Regions from separate parts of the Paenibacillus sp. EB106-06-01-XG199 genome, predicted to be linked through region 4. Evidence: predicted binding sites of a transcription regulator. Region 4 holds the regulator's gene; each other region holds the start of a gene.
What was found. Region 4 encodes Rex, which represses fermentation and respiration genes when NADH is low (regulators of the CRP and FNR family bind a similar motif). Its sites were predicted from a motif close to TTGTGAAATATTTCACAA; they were not measured.
Positions count from the first base shown of each region.

Region 1 (4,218 bases), on a different contig from region 4:
CTCCAGTAGATGTTGTAGACCAGAATAACAAATCCGATCGCCAGGCCGACAGCACCGGCGAAGGAGAGCATATTCAGCGGACCAAAGCCGGTCTCTTCTGAGTAGGTGTACATCCGACGGGTCATACCCATTAGTCCCAGGAAGAACAGTGGGAAGAAGGTGACATTGAAGGATATAATAATCCACCAGAAGGCATGCTTGCCCAGACGTTCATTCAGGCGGAAGCCGAATACTTTAGGGAACCAGTAATGGAACCCGGCGATAACGGCGAACACGGCGCCCGGAATCAGCACGTAGTGGAAATGCGCAACCAGGAACATCGTATTATGATACTGGTAATCGGCACTGGCCATCGCCAGCATAACGCCGGTAACCCCGCCGATAGTGAAGATCGGGATAAAAGCCAATGTGTACAGCATCGGGGTCGTAAAGGTTATTCGCCCTTTTCGGAGGGTGAACAGCCAGTTGAATATTTTAACCCCGGTAGGCACAGCTATCGCCATAGTAGTTATGGAGAAGAAGCTGTTGACCATAACCCCTTGGCCCATGGTATAGAAATGGTGAGCCCATACCAGGAAGGACAGCAGGGAGATGAGCAGCATACTGACAACCATGGAAGTGTAGCCGTACAGATTCTTTTTGGAGAAGGTGGCAATAATTTCGCTGTAAATACCGAATGCCGGCAAAATAACGATATATACCTCCGGATGTCCCCACACCCAGAACAGGTTGGCCCAGAGCATATCCATCCCGCCGTTGGCCATCGTGAAGAATTGAGAACCAAACAGCCGGTCGAACATCATCAGGGCAAGTGCCACAGTCAGCACAGGGAAGGCAAATACGATAATAATGTTTGTAATCAGTACGGACCAGGTGAACATTGGCATCTTCATCAGTGTCATGCCTGGTGCACGCATTTTAAGAATCGTCACGATGAAGTTAACGCCTGTGATCAGTGTCCCGATACCGGAAATCTGCAGCGCCAGAGAGTAATAGTTATTACCGACCGTAGGGCTGAATTCCAGACTCGCCAGCGGGAAGTAAGCCGACCATCCGGCATCCGGCGAGCCGCCGATTACGAACGAAATGTTAAGCAGCATAGCTCCCATGAAGAAGAGCCAGAAGCTGACCGCGTTCAGCCGCGGGAAGGCCACATCTCGCGCGCCGATCTGCAGTGGGATAATTACGTTCATTAAACCGATGATAAACGGCATGGCCATGAACAGAATCATGATCAGACCATGGGTGGTAAAGACCTCGTTATAGTGCTGGGCATCGAGGAATTTCATTTCCGGCGCTGCCGTTTGCAGACGCATCATCATGGCGTCAACGCCACCGCGGAACAGCATAAGCAGTGCGGCCAGGATATACATAACCCCGATCTTCTTATGGTCTACAGTTGTAAGCCATTCGCGCCAGAGGTATCCCCATTTCTTGAAATAGGTAAGCCCAACGAGAATCCCGATGGTCGCAAGAGCGATACTGATCATTGCTCCGTATATCAGGGGTTCGCCGTGAACCTTAAATTTGTCTAAATCCATTAGGGTAGCTCCTTTCAGGTTGTTACATTAAACTGTGAACGAGTTAGTGGCCCTCGTGTGTGTGTTCTTCTACAGGTGAGCTTGGAAGCGGCTCATTCACCTCTGGGTTGGGCTCGCTGTCAAATTCGGTCTGGCTGGACGGTTCAGGGGAAGGGTGGATGTCCTTGTTATCCTGATGATCCATATTTCCGTTATCCATATCCATTTCCGTACCATCCCCGCTCATATGCTCGCTATGGTCTCCCGGCGGCGGGCTGAACTCCAAGTGGGTGGAGGAATAGGTTTTGCGTCCAAGATGTTCGGCAGCCAGCAGGCCTTTGAATTCATCCTCTAAAAGCTTAGGCGCGGTATCCTTAACCTCTTTGACCCATTCGGCATATTCTTTGTCGCTCATCACAAGCGCCTCGAATTCCATGTGGGCGAAGCCTTTACCGCTGAAGTTCGAGTTCTTGCCGATAAATGAACCTGCAGTGTCAGCGGAGAGATTAAGTTCTGTAAGCATGTCGCTCATCGCATACTTCTGTCCGGCAAGCTGTGGAATCCAGAAGCTGGTGATGGTACCGAAAGAGTACAGTCTGAACTCTACTGCACGGTGAATCGGGAAATTGACGTAGTTTACGGTTTCAATTCCCTCCTCAGGATAGCTGAAATGCCATTTCCAGTTGGAAGAAGAGGCGTAAATAACCAATGGTTTCTGGTCCTTGTATTCCTCTGCAACATTTTCAACCGCATGGGTTGATTTTACAGTCACCACTGACAAAAAGGTTACGATGATAATCGGGATAATAATCCAGATGGCTTCGAGAACCTTGTTGCCCTCCTCATGTTCTGGAATGTAACCTTCGTTGCTTTTTTTCGCCCGGTATTTCACCAGTACGAATATATATAAGATGTAGACAACTGCCAGGACCCCGATCATCACCAGAATGGACAGGATGATGGTGTCAGATAAAGTGCGTGCGGCCGGACCCTTCGGATTCAGAACGGTGAGCGAACTGCATCCCGGCAGAAGAAGGATTAGGCTGAGGAACAAAGCGTATAACGGACCCTTTTTTTTCATATAGAACTCCTTCCTTCAAAACTTCTTTTCATTGCCGTTCATTAGCCAATAAAGATTAACCTGTATCTATAGTAAGAACTACTTACCCATAATGCAAAATACATATTTTAACAATAAAGCCACATAAGACCTTAATAATGGCGAACAAGTTAAATATGTGTGATCGAATTGTTACAAATGTCGTAAGGTATGACAAAGATCACTGTAGTGGTGCGGTTTAAGGTAATTTTAAGGTTGTTCAAATTTTGTTCACTTTTTCACAAATGTTACTAATTTCGTCACAATTAATTTGTGTAATAAACTCTGATTTTAACCGCTTTTTGCGGCCGCGACAGGTTTCGACGATTGTTGCGATTTTTTGATAAATATTAAGAATATGTCTTTTGTCACTGTGAAAAAGTAACAAGATATTCTTTGGGCGGTTACAATCTCTCAAATTCAAATCTATCTATGTGTGATAAAGTATAGATAAATATACATAGATAGGAGATTACTGCTTGTGCGAATGAAAAAAACAATGCTGTTATTCATGTCTTTATTCTTATGTTTTGGTATTCTACAGAATACGGCAATCGCAGCCGGAACGAATCCCTCATTACGTCTTGGTGTGAACGACACACTGACGGAAATAGAAGCTGTTTCTGTAAAAGGTAACTATTATGTTCCAGTACGCGCTTTGGCGCAGAAGCTGAAGTGGAACATTTCCATGCTTCAGGACGGGGTTCAGATCGCCGGAGGCGGCAAATCCCTTTTACTGCTCAAAGATGACGGAGGTGCCAAACTCCAGAATGATACTATTGTTCAAATAAGTAGCTTTGTGCAGAATGGATCGCTGATGGTTCCGTTGCGGATAAGTACTTATCTTGGGTATATGATAACCTTTGAGCCGGATAAATATTTACTAAGAGTGCGGGATACATCGGCAGCTTTGGATGATGTCGCGTTCGTAAGCCAATTCAAGAGCGAATTAAAGCCGATTGTCAGCGCAAAGCCGGCTCCGGAGACAACCCCGGGCAAGCAAGGAAGGATAGTGTATCTTACCTTTGACGACGGACCATCGGCAACGACTTCGCAACTGCTGGATATTCTGGGTAAAAATGAGGTAAAGGCGACCTTTTTTATGCTTGGACCCAATATGAACCGGTATCCATCGGCAGTAAAACGAATTGAAGAGGAAAGCCACGGACTCGCACTCCACGGTATGACTCACCGCAAAGAGAAGTTTTATGCTTCTCCGGGTGCAGCACTTGCCGAAATGTCAGCTGATAATGCGGTGCTGAAGAAGATCACCGGCTCCAGCACAACGCTGATCCGTCCGCCATACGGAAGCAAACCTTATTTCACCAAATCCTACAGGGACAGAGTGCTTAGCCAAGGGTTCCATCTATGGGATTGGAATGTGGACTCAAACGACTGGAGATACAAGGAGAACAGCGCCAGGATCTATAATACGGTTATGGAACAGGTCCATAAACTGCAAAAGTCCAACAGCAATCCTGTTATCCTGATGCATGATCAGAAAGCTACACTGAAAGTGCTGCCGGACGTACTCGAAACACTGAAGAAGGAAGGCTATACCTTTGAGATTATTACGAAGGATATGGAGCCGCTGAATTT
Region 1 is NZ_JBYTDQ010000008.1:159,444-163,661, forward strand. Features, by position in the region: gene qoxB (cytochrome aa3 quinol oxidase subunit I) at 1-1,541, opposite strand, end outside; gene qoxA (cytochrome aa3 quinol oxidase subunit II) at 1,585-2,601, opposite strand; gene AC3WT9_RS25770 (polysaccharide deacetylase family protein) at 3,107-4,218, shown strand, end outside.
Region 1: qoxA (cytochrome aa3 quinol oxidase subunit II) is a predicted target of Rex. The motif match lies at 2,847-2,864, and genes of this name have one in related genera.

Region 2 (4,218 bases), on a different contig from region 4:
TGGATGGTGAGACACGCAAGGCAACACTTGTGGGTACGGATAAAGTAAGTGATATCGCAGTGCTCTCCATTGATGCCAAAGGCATTACCACAGTCGCCCAGATTGGTGATTCCTCCAAGCTGCGGTTTGGGGAGACGGTCATTGCTATCGGCAATCCGCTGGGACTCGGCGATAGCCTGACCTCGGGGATTGTCAGCTACACAGAACGGACCATTCCCGTATCATTGAACCAGGACGGTGTCTATGACTGGGAGCAGGAAGTCATTCAGACAGATGCTGCAATTAACGAGGGCAACAGCGGAGGCGCGCTGGTCGATCTGGACGGCAAGGTGATTGGTATTAATACAATGAAGATTTCCGATACAGGCGTGGAGGGACTTGGTTTTGCCATCCCGGCCAATCATGTTATGGAAACGGCGGGTGAGCTTGAGGCAAACGGGAAGATTTCCCGCTCTTATCTGGGAGTGTATTCCGTGGATTTGAATAACCCTTATGTGCCGCTCGCGGAAGACCAGCGCAAGGAGCTTAATCTGCCAACCACCGTTAAAGACGGAGTAGTTGTGCTGGATGTAGTAGGGCCGGCCAAGGATGCAGGACTGCAGTTCAATGATGTGATTACCAAGTTTGACAATGAACCGATCACATCGACCCTTTCGCTGCGCAAGTATCTGTATGATCACACCAAAATCGGAGATGATCTGAAGATTACTTATTACCGTAACGGAGAGGTAAAACAGGTGACGGTGAAACTTCTTGAAAAACAAAAGGAATAAAAGCGGCATCAGCCGTATATAATAATGTGGCAGTCAAGATCAGCGAGACGGCCCAGCCGTCCTTATTATAAAATTAAGGACGGCATCCGTTTCGAAGTCAAGTCATCTGGGTATATTACTTAATATGGATGCAAATCGCCCTTTTTATAAAGACTGGTAGCCCTTACATTGGGAACAACACCTTATAAGGGGAAATACGGATATATTCGGATGTTGGCTTGCCTTTGTAACTCCGGTGTGGTAACATGAGATTAATCATACATTTGATACCTAATTCTCGTATTGAAAAGGGCTGTCAATGGTAATACAACCTTTTTCAATGTGTGAATTTTTTCTTTGTTTGAAGATAAAAAGAACATATTAATTTAAATTTGTGGAGGTAACACACATGCAAACAGGTACAGTTAAATGGTTCAACGCAGAAAAAGGATTCGGTTTCATCGAAGTTGAAGGCGGAAGCGACGTATTCGTTCACTTCAGCGCAATCACTGGCGACGGCTTCAAAACTTTGGACGAAGGCCAACGCGTTGAATTCAACGTTGTTCAAGGCAACCGCGGACCACAAGCCGAAAACGTTGTAAAACTGTAATAATAGAAGCACCGTCCCCGCTTTTGCAAGTTGGGACGGTCTTTTTTTATAAGATCAACTGCTATATCATCATGAAACCACAACATGATCTTGAAGTAGAGCAACTGCAAATGAAGGATTGTAAGCATCTTAGAAAGAGTATAATTGGATGCTTTTTTACTTGTTTCTCAACTTGTAACATAAAGGAAGGGAGGAACGGCAATGAACTACCGGAAGAAGCCTTTAGAGGAAGTACCGGAAGAAAATACCGCAATTTGGGCCTGTACCAATGATGGATGCAACGGATGGATGAGGGATAATTTCGCATTTGAACATGCGCCTTCTTGCCGTCTCTGTCATGCCCCAATGGTTCGCAGCATGAAGATGCTGCCGCAATTGCTTAATTCTAATGGCGATCTCAAATCGCTGAAGAAGGGTATTTCGATTACCTAACCAATGCCTTTATGAGTCAAGCTTTCTATAGAACGACGAACAAATCCAAGACGGTAAAACCGTCTTATTTTTTTTGCTTTCTGAACGTAATATTGTGATATTTGTCACAAATTTATTGTTTTTTAGGCTGAATCCGGGTGTATAATGTGATAATTATCACACTTTAAGCCTTAAATTTTTGACAGAATAGACATAACGAATGGGGAGAAGAAAGGGGAAGAAACATGGATACAGTTATGCTGTCGCGTATACAATTTGCGTCGACGACGATCTTTCATTACTTCTTTGTACCGGTATCTATTGGACTTGCACTCTTGATTGCGATCATGGAGACGATGTATGTCCGAAAAGGCAACGATGAGTACAAAAGAATGGCGCAGTTTTGGGGAAAGCTATTTCTCATTAACTTCGCAGTAGGGGTAGTAACAGGGATATTGCAGGAATTCCAGTTCGGAATGAACTGGTCCGATTATTCCCGCTTTGTCGGGGATGTATTTGGGGCTCCACTTGCCATTGAAGCGCTGCTGGCGTTTTTCCTGGAGTCTACATTTATCGGCCTATGGATTTTCGGCTGGGACAAAGTCTCCAAGAAGATTCATTTACTGTCCATCTGGATGGTAGCGCTGGGAACGATGTTATCGGCATTCTGGATTCTCGCAGCCAATTCCTTTATGCAGCACCCTGTTGGTTTTGCGATGAATAATGGCCGGGCCGAAATGAATGATTTCCTGGCTTTGATGACAAACGGACAATTGCTGGTGGAATTCCCGCATACGGTGCTCGCGGCTTACGCTACAGGGGCATTTCTGGTTACGGGCATCAGTGCCTATAAAATGCTCAAGAAGCAGGATGTGCCTTTCTTTAGAAAATCGTTCGAAATTGCGGCGATTGTCGGCATTGTCTCCTCCATGGGGGTAGCCGTTGCAGGTCATGCCCAAGCGCAGTATCTGGTAGAGACGCAGCCGATGAAGATGGCAGCTACGGAAGCCCTTTGGGAGGACAGTGGTGACCCTGCGGCTTGGACAGCCAGTGCTTTTATCGATCCTGACAATAAATCAAACTCTGGGGAAATCAAGATTCCTTATATGCTGAGTTTCCTGTCCTACAGTAAGTTCTCCGGTGAAGTTAAAGGGATGAATACGCTGCAGGCTGAATACGAACAAAAATACGGCCCGGGGGATTATATCCCGCCTGTGCGTACGACGTTCTGGAGCTTCCGGATCATGGTGGTTGCAGGCACGCTGATGATTGTGCTCGGCATGTATGCGATGTATCTGATGTGGCGCAAAAAGATGGAACGTCCGAACACCTGGTTTATGCGGTTCATGTTCTGGGGGCTGCTGCTTCCGCCAATTGCTAATACTGCAGGCTGGATCATGACAGAGATCGGACGTCAGCCTTGGACGGTATTCGGATTAATGACGACAGAAGACAGTGTGTCTCCTAATATATCGGCTGGACAGGTGCTGTTCTCGGTGATCTCCTTTACGGCGATCTACGCTATTCTGGGAGCGGTGCTGATCGGATTGTTCATCAAAGTTATTAAAAAAGGCCCTTATGCCATGGATAACGATCACGATCACGGTCAGTCGCATGATCCATATAATAAGGAGGGATCGCATGCTTTCTCTTAATGAATTGTGGTTTGTGCTGATTGCGGTATTATTTATCGGATTTTTCTTCCTGGAAGGCTTCGACTTTGGCGTAGGAATGGAAACACAGTTCCTGGCCAAGAATGATACGGAACGCCGGGTGCTGATCAACTCGATCGGGCCGTTCTGGGATGCGAATGAGGTATGGCTGCTGACGGGCGCTGGCGCGATGTTCGCTGCTTTCCCCAACTGGTACGCAACGCTGTTCAGCGGATTCTATATTCCGTTCGTCTTTGCCCTGCTGGCGCTGATTGCCCGCGGTGTCGCCTTTGAATTCAGAGGCAAGCGTGATTCACTGGCCTGGAAAAGAACCTGGGACGCCTGCATCTTCTTCGGCAGCTTCCTTCCGCCGTTCCTGCTGGCAGTAGTGTTCGCGAGCTTCATTAAAGGACTTCCGATTGACGGTGACATGCAGATGTATGCCGGATTCTTCGACATCGTGAATGTGTATACCGTAGTCGCAGGGATTACTGTAGTGCTGCTTTGCCTGGTGCATGGCCTGATGTTCACTACGCTCCGTACGGTTGGTGATCTGCAGGTTCGTGCGCGCAAGCTGGCGCAGAAGCTATTGTTCCCGCTGGCTGCGCTGCTGGTTGCTTTTGTAATTATGACTTACTATATGACAGATGTATTTGAACAACGTGGTGCAATGCTGCTGGTATTAGTGATTCTAGGCATTGCCGCCTTCGTTCTGTCCGGCTATTTCATGACCAAGAAGAAAGACAGCTGGGCGTTCGGGATGACCGGAGCGGTTATGGCTTTGTCGGTGATG
Region 2 is NZ_JBYTDQ010000006.1:51,453-55,670, forward strand. Features, by position in the region: gene AC3WT9_RS21430 (S1C family serine protease) at 1-773, shown strand, start outside; gene AC3WT9_RS21435 (cold-shock protein) at 1,162-1,362, shown strand; gene AC3WT9_RS21440 (cold-shock protein) at 1,564-1,794, shown strand; gene AC3WT9_RS21445 (cytochrome ubiquinol oxidase subunit I) at 2,019-3,428, shown strand; gene cydB (cytochrome d ubiquinol oxidase subunit II) at 3,415-4,218, shown strand, end outside.
Region 2: AC3WT9_RS21445 (cytochrome ubiquinol oxidase subunit I) is a predicted target of Rex. The motif match lies at 1,887-1,904, and genes of this name have one in related genera.

Region 3 (4,218 bases), on a different contig from region 4:
GCCGAAACCGACATACCCGCATAGTTCTCCTTCCTGCAAAGCTACAAGCTGGGAACCGGGAGGGGTATGGAGCAGATAATCCTCACGGGAACACCACATTAATGGACCCGGTGTGGTCTCCTCCGTCCAAATCATGTTATCGAGAATAATCAGCTCACGGGTATCCTTGAACTCCGAGGGACGAATCGTGAGCGAGCCTCTAATAATTTGTTGCATAGCTCTTTGCACTCCTTGACTTACCTTTAAATGATTCTTCTACAGACCATTATACCCCATTTTGTTCCAGTGCACGGCCAGAACGGTTGATGAAGGCATGGACCGCGAAGAACCCCACCGCCAGCAACGCCATTCCGCAAGCCAGCCAGCCTGTCGGCGCAAGGCCTCCCCGGTCATACAGGCTGCCCATCATATAGGGGCCGAGAACTCTGCCGACCGCACCGATCCCACCGCTAAGCCCGAGATAGAAGGGCGCACTGCGGTCCGCATGATCGGAAATAAATGAAGGCATTGCCGGAGAAATAAGCATCTCCCCCAGCGTGGTCAGCAGCATCGCCAGCACCAGGCCGGGATAGCTTGGGGTTAACAAGATCACTGCATATCCACTCAGGTAAAAAACAGCGCTTGCCGTCATCTGCGCCGTCGAGGTCTCTGCGAACCAGCGTTTGATCAAGCTTACCAGCGGCTGTGCGGCAAAGATCAGAATCCCGTTGAGCGTCCAAAGAAGGCTGTAGGTGCTCTTAGCCCAGCCTTCCGAAATAATAAACGGAGAAACTCCCGTATTCCAGATTGAGTTACCGATCAATAAAAACAACGAACCTAAGGCCATATACAGATAGATTCGGGTGTGGCCTATAAGCTTCCAGTTCGACAGCTCTCCGGGGCCGTTTCTCCTATGCGGCTCGGCATGGGCCGGCTCTGTGCCAACCTTCCGCAAATACACAAAGAAAAATGCGGCAAACACGGCTGAGGTCAGCCCATTAAGCACAAAGCTCAACAGATAGGAAATATCGGCCAGAAAACCGGCCAGCATCGTGCCCAGCGCTACCCCAATATTATTGGCGACATAAATTACATTAAAAAGCTCTCCGCGCTGTTCTGCGAAGCGGAAACCTATAAAGGCCTGAATGGCCGGCAATGACAACGAATTGAACAGACCCACCAGCCCCATCACCAGCATGAACATATTCCAGTTCACGCTTGCCGCCGGCAAGGTAAACAAGGCTAGGGCATTCATGGCCAGCGCACCGACAATCAGGCGTTTGACACCAACTTTATGATAGAGTGATCCACCCAGCAGTTGTCCGAATATGCCTCCGAGGGATTGAATAACAATAACGAGTGCGGCATCTGTCATACTGCGGCCCAGTTCATCAAATACATACATCGTGACAAGCGGCCACATCAGCGCGCTACCCGTTGCATTAATAAGACTGGCAATCAGAAAAACTTTGACTTCCTTTGGATAAGCTTGTAGAAACCTCATGACTTGTCTTTCAACCCCTGTAATATATGTGTCATTAATTTCATCCAGTATCATCCCAAAACAGGACGAAGAGCAAGCATCCACACTGACGCATTATCGCGTCACTTAAACACAACATCCCCCATGATTTTTGACCAAAACCTATGGACAGCCCTAGCAGTAAAAAGCCTGTCGAATCGGATCTTTGTATTTTATAACTGCTGCCGCCATGCGTAAAGAAATTTGCTGAACGAGACTGATTCGTTCTTCGTTTGCCCGGGTAATAGAGCATATGAAACACTCCCTATTATTCGCCGTGAGCCCGATTTCGTTCCCCCGAGTCGGTATGCACGGCGAATTTTGTGTTGTGCACCCCTATTTCACCTCACAAAAAAACACCCCGAGAACCTTTCCTCTTGAGCCGTTATAGGCTGGAAGAGGAAAAGTTACAAGGAGTGTCTATTGCCGTTTAAGACGGCATTTAATTAGTAAGGATTAAGCGTGTTTCTTCACTCCGACAGAGGATACACCCTCTACGGATTGCACAGCCGCCGGCCCTTTACGAAGGTAAGCCATATAATAGGCTGCGGCTACGAAGATGGCTCCGCCTGTAAGGTTGCCCAGCCATACCGGGGCAAAGTTTCCGAAATATTGTGCCCAGGTAAAATGCCCCTCAAATATAGCAGCAGGGATAAGAAACATGTTGGCTACAACGTGCTGGAATCCGATGGCCACAAATGCCATGGTCGGGAACCAGATACCGAGGATTTTGCCGCTAAAATTATCCGCCCCGTAAGAGAGCCACACGGCCAGAGCTACCAGCCAGTTACAGCCGATCCCGGAGACAAAGGCCTGCAGGAAGGTTGCGTCAATCTTATGTTCAGCCATATCGACCAGTTTATCGAGATAAACTCCGTCTGCGGTGAGGCCGACAACGTGGCCGAAGAAATAAGCAACGAACAACGCGCCTGCCAGGTTGCTGAGCGTGATTAGCACAAGGTTCTTGATGACTTCCCAGAAGGAAATCTTCTTCGCCATAAATGCCAGCGGCACGGCCATCATATTGCCTGTCAGCAGTTCCCCGCCGGCCAGCAGCACCAGGACCAGTCCTACCGGGAACACCGACGCCCCGATAAAGTTTGCGATGGAGCCCCATTCCGCCGGAGCACCGGCAATGACACGAATATCCAGTAAAAATCCGAGCGCAATAAACGCTCCCCCCAGAAAACCGAGAATAAGTACGGTGGCAAGCGGGTTGTGAGCCTTCTTGATTCCGTTCTCTACCGTTACCTCGGCGATCTGCTGCGGTTTGTTATAAGCCATGATTCCTATCCCCTTTTAATACTTAAAATTTGTTCCTTTATGCCATTGTAGCGTGATCGCAATCACATTTACGTGATAAAAGTCACGTCTAGGAAAACTAAGTGAAAGTTTTCACTGACATGTCAAATTTACCATTACTGTATTGGATGCAGAAACAAAAAAAGACCAGATCCATGGGCTGGATCCGGTCTCTTGGGTTTGTTTTATACAGTTACAATTTCTTTGACTGCAGACATCTTTGGCAATGCCTGAAGGCCAGCAGTGTTCAGGAAGTTCCATGGCTTGTTGTAATGCGGCTGGAAGAAGAAATCAATGAAGGCCAGCTGATCCACCGTCATTTTGTTCTGGATGCAGACAGACACGGTATTGATCGACTGTGTCAGATCCATCTTGGACATAATCTGCGCTCCGAGAACCCGGCGGGTGGCGCGGTCAAATACTACTTTTAACTGAACCTGCTCAAAGGTCGGCATAAACTCCGGACGGTAGTTGTCGATCAGCAGCACGCTCTCGATATCCATGCCTTCGGCTTTGGCCGCGTCTTCCGTCAGTCCCGTTCCAGCGATGTTATCCTCATAAATCTTAATCCCCGATGTTCCCTGCGTACCCATGTATGGGATCGTGTTCGTCACCAGGTTGCGCGCTACCAGTGTTCCCATACGTACAGCATTCGTAGCCAGCGGAATATACGCATGTTTGCCGGTTGGGTTATAATGAATCGCACAGCTGTCGCCGGCGGCATAGACATCCGGGAGGCTGGTCTGCATATAATCATTGACGATAATCGCCCCGTTAGGCAGCATATCCACTTGACCTTTCAGCAGCTCTGTATTCGGACGGAAGCCAATGCAGAGGATAACCAGATCGGTCTCATGCTCCCCTTTGCTTGTGATCACCTTGGTCACTTTACCGTTCTCTCCGGCAAACGAGCTGACCTTCTCCCCGAGCGCCAGCTTGATGCCGTGATCCTCCAGTGTCTGCTGGATCGGTGTAGTGAATTCTTCATCCAGATATTTGCTCAGGATCCGGTCCTCGCCGTCGATCAGCGTAACCTGCTTGCCGTTCATTTGAAAAGCCTCCACCAGCTCGACTCCGATATAACCGGCTCCGACAACGGTGATTCTGTCCACCTGCTGTGCTTTTTCGATAATGGTGTTGGAATGATTGTAGTTCTTCGACAGTAGGATGCCATCCAGCTCCATGCCTTCCAGCTTCGGCACAATCGGCCACGAGCCGGTAGTCATAATAAGTTTGTCATACGTATCTTCAAATTCCTGGCCGTTAGCCAGATTACGGGCTATTAAGGTTTTGCGGGCTGTATCCACATTGATCACTTCATGGCGCATCTTTGTATTAACACCCAGTTCAGCAAGCTTCTCAGGCGAAGAATAAAACAGGCCTTGCGGATCTTTAACCACTCCGCCGACATATAG
Region 3 is NZ_JBYTDQ010000009.1:26,554-30,771, reverse strand. Features, by position in the region: gene AC3WT9_RS26995 (GNAT family N-acetyltransferase) at 1-216, opposite strand, end outside; gene AC3WT9_RS26990 (MFS transporter) at 266-1,483, opposite strand; gene AC3WT9_RS26985 (formate/nitrite transporter family protein) at 1,958-2,785, opposite strand; gene AC3WT9_RS26980 (FAD-dependent oxidoreductase) at 2,989-4,218, opposite strand, start outside.
Region 3: AC3WT9_RS26985 (formate/nitrite transporter family protein) is a predicted target of Rex. The motif match lies at 2,885-2,902, and genes of this name have one in related genera.

Region 4 (4,218 bases):
GAGGCTATAATGGAGCGGATTTGCTTCTCCGAGGTTCCTTTGGCCAGCTCTTCCGCATAAACTCCGTTATCACCGCCGGCCGGCTTACCGTCTACGGTGAAACGTACCCACACCATCAGATCCGTACCGGCTTTATTTTTCCCTGTCAGCACCCAGTACACTGAATTTTCGTCCCATACCGATTTCTGCGCCTTGGATATCTCAGTAAGTCCCGCCCGGGTCTTGGCAACTTCTTTGGCCGCGCTGCGTTCATTCCATTGGTCCTTCATGATATAGGCATAAAATTGGCTTAGACCGAACAAAATGAGCAGAAACAGAGCGATCCCCAGCAGAAGCCATTTTTTCCTTTTCCTCAAAATGCAGCTTCCTTTCCTTAATATATGAAACGTTATAATGTCAACTACGGCGGCAGTCGAATTAACGCTTCAGCAGCCCTTCAAAAGTTTCTTGCGCCTTCCGGCGGATTTCTTCCTCGTCCAGTGTCAGGCACTGACCATGCTTCACAATCTGCTTGCCGTTCACCCAGACATGCTCGACATCCTTGGCGCTGGCCGAATACACGGCGTGGGAGAGCAAGTCGCTATGCGGCAGTAAATGGGGCTGGTCGATATCAATCGCAATAAAATCAGCCTTCATCCCTGCTGCAAGGCGGCCCACCTGGTTCAGGAAGATTGATTCCGCCCCGTACTGCGTGGCCATCAGCAGCGCTTCCGGTGCGGGAACTGCGGTAGGATCCCCGCTGACGCCCTTATGGATCAGTGCTGCAAGCCGCATTTCCTCGAACATATCGAGATTATTGTTGCTTGCCGCCCCGTCCGTACCCAGCGAAACTTTGACTCCGGCTCTCAGCAGCTCAGGCACCCGCGCAACCCCGCTGGCCAGCTTCAGGTTGCTGCCCGGGTTATGGGACACCCCCACCTTGTGGCGGGCGAGGATTTCGATCTCCTCATCGTTCAGATGGACACCATGGGCGATTAAGGACGGGCGGGTGAACATTCCCAGCTTCTCCAGGTGCGCTACAGGACGCAGGCCGTAATCAGCGGCATTCTGCTCCACTTCACGCAGCGTTTCCGACATATGCGTATGCATCGGCAGGTCCAGATCATGTGCTGCCTGCACAAACCGCATGAAAAAGTCCGGAGGACAAGTATACGGGGCATGCGGTGAAATCATGGTTGTAATTTTGCCGTCAGCCTTGCCGTGCCAGTTGCGGGCGAACGCAACAGCTTCCGCAAGCTTCTGGTTCTGCACCTCTTCAGGACATAGACCAATAACACCGCGCATCAGCACCGCACGGATGCCGGAATGTTCGACCACCTCGGCCACCCGGTCCATATGATCATACATATCCAAAAAGGTGGTTGTGCCGCCTTTCAGCATCTCCAGAACGGATAAGGAAGTGCCCCAGTAGACATCATCTCCCGTAAACTTCTCCTCCATCGGCCACATTTTCTCCTGCAGCCAGGCTTGAAGGACCATATCATCCCCGTAGCCGCGCAGCAGCGACATCGCAGCATGGCCATGGGTATTGACCAGACCCGGCATGAACAGCAGGCGGCTGCCGTCGAGCGTCACTGTGCCTTGTTCAAAAACGGGTTTCTCTTCCCCTATGTATGTGATCAAATCATTTTCTATAGTCATATAACCGCTCAGGACCGGCTTCTCGCTTCCGGGAACCAGAAAACGTCCGTTTGCAATTATCATCTTATTGCTGCTCATCTGTAATTCCTTCCTTTCCATCATGTAAATAATACGCCAGACTTTGCAGATCAGTCGTAAAGTCGGCAGCATGAATCCGGATGGTTGCAGGTGTCTTCAGAATGACCGGTGCAAAATTCAGGATCGCCTCGATGCCCGATTCTACCAGAATATCAGCCACATTCTGTGCCTCGCTGTCCGGTACAGTGATGATCCCGATCCGGATTCCCTGATCACGGATGGTCTGACTCAGCTCCTCCATTGGCTGAACCGTAAGAGAGTTGATCTTTTGTCCAATCTTGGGAGCGTAAGAATCAAATACAGCGGTGATTTTCATAGTATCCTTCAGATAAGCATTGTAATTGGACAAGGCATGACCGAGGTTACCGGCACCTACCAGGGCCACATTGATTTGTTGATCCAGCTTCAGAATATGACGGATCTTTTCGATGAGATAAGACACGTCATATCCAATGCCTTTTCTGCCGAAATCACCAAAATAGGCCAGATCCTTACGAATCTGCGCCGGATTAAGGTCCAGCTTCTGCCCGAGTTCCTGAGAAGAAACGGTTGAGATTTCACGCTTTTGGAGATCGTTCAGGAAACGCAGGTACACTGGGAGTCTGCGAACGACGGCCTCCGATATTTTATCCGATTTCATGTTTTCTCCTCCTAATTTAGAATTGCACTGACGCGATATCGTATGATAACCACGTGCAGTGCCCGCTCCACGAACGGGACACAGCCTATGGCACAAAGAGATAAAAAAAATTTATATACAATGACAGATTAGGAAACGCCGCCCTCGTCAAGCCATTCCGCAATCCGCGGAACCATCTGATCGGTAAGCATGTGCTCCATCTTCGGACCAGGGAGTGAATACAGGAAGTACTTCCCGTAATAAGCTTCGATGACCCTGGTATCATATACAATAACAATTCCCCGGTCTTGCGCTGTACGAACCAATCGTCCAAAACCCTGCTTGAACCGGATAACTGCTTGTGGAACAGACATTTTCATAAAAGGATTCTTCTTCTGGGCCTGCAGAAGCTCTGCCTTTGCCTCAGCAAGCGGATGATTCGGCGGCTGAAACGGCAGCCTTACAATCGCAAGACAGGTCAGCGCCTCGCCAGGGATGTCGACTCCTTCCCAGAAACTGCTTGTTCCAAGCAATACCGATGCAGAGCTGTCCTGAAAACGCCGGATCAGCTTGCTGCGGCTGCCTCCCTCCACACCCTGGCCCAAAACCGTAATGTCCTGGGAAGCCAAGGCCTCTTTCAGCGGATCATAAACCTGGCGCAGCATTTTGTAGGAGGTGAACAGCACCAGCATCCGCCCCTTGGTCGCCGCCGCCGCTTCAGCCAGCGAATGCACCAGCTTGTCTACAAAACGCGCATCGCCTACGCTGCCCTTAACACTGGGGAAATCGCGCGGGATGACAAGCAGCGCCTGTTCACGGTACTTGAACGGTGAAGGCAGCAGCGCTGTCATGAGACGCCCTTGCTCTGAGGCTTCAGAAAGACCAAGGTTGTCAATCATGAACTGAAAGGACTTGTCGACCGATAACGTGGCCGAGGTCAGCACTATGCTCTTCTTCTTGTCGAAGAACAGATCCTTGAGCTGGCTGCTTACATCGACAGGCACGGCGTAGAGCTGAAGCGACTTGCCCCGGTAGTTGCCGCTCCCTTCCATCCAGTACACGATATTATCGTCACTGAGACCCATAAAGAAGCGGATTTGTTCCCGGATGGATGCCAAATCCTTGAATAAGCCTCCGATATCGGTCACCAGGCTGTCCGAAGACGATTGACTCTCCGTATCGCGCATCTCGCTGAGCATTTTGTCACCCCTGCGGATGATGTCGCTCAGGGCTAAGTGCAGCGTATTCTCCAGCGCCGCCAGCTCTTCCCAATCTTTGGGCTTGCTGCCGGGAAGCAGGCGTGTGACCAGCTGGCCGGCTTCACCTGCCGCTGCATCGCTGCGTTCGGGCAATAGGCCGAACAGCTTGTCGCTCAGTGTATCCCAAGTTTCCTTCACGGTAAGCAGGTCGGGATAGATTTTATCAATTACGCCGCTCCACTCCGAAGCCTGCTCACTGCCCGAGGACTGCAGAGTCTGACGCAGTGCCGGCAGCTGGCCGCTGCGGCTGTCTTTATACAGCCTTGTAAGCGTGTGAGCTACCGTGAAATACTTCATTTGCATGCCCAGATGCTTGCCCGCCACATCCTCCAAATGATGGGCCTCGTCAATGACAAGATGCTCATAAGCCGGAAGCAGCTGGTGCCCGGCTTTGACGTCTGCGAACAGCTTGGAGTGATTGGTAATGACCACATCGGCAATCCCTGCTTCATGTTTGGCCCGGTGGTAGTAGCATTTGCGGAACCACGGACAGGAACGGCCCAGACAGGAATCGGTATCACTGGCTACCGTCTCCCAGAAATCCCCGCCGCGACCGCTCAAATTCAGCTCCTCATCGTCACCCGATTCCGTCTGGGTCAGCCATACGATCATTTGCGCTGC
Region 4 is NZ_JBYTDQ010000003.1:30,397-34,614, forward strand. Features, by position in the region: gene AC3WT9_RS10900 (cell wall elongation regulator TseB-like domain-containing protein) at 1-356, opposite strand, end outside; gene AC3WT9_RS10905 (amidohydrolase) at 418-1,719, opposite strand; gene AC3WT9_RS10910 (redox-sensing transcriptional repressor Rex) at 1,706-2,398, opposite strand; gene dinG (ATP-dependent DNA helicase DinG) at 2,488-4,218, opposite strand, start outside.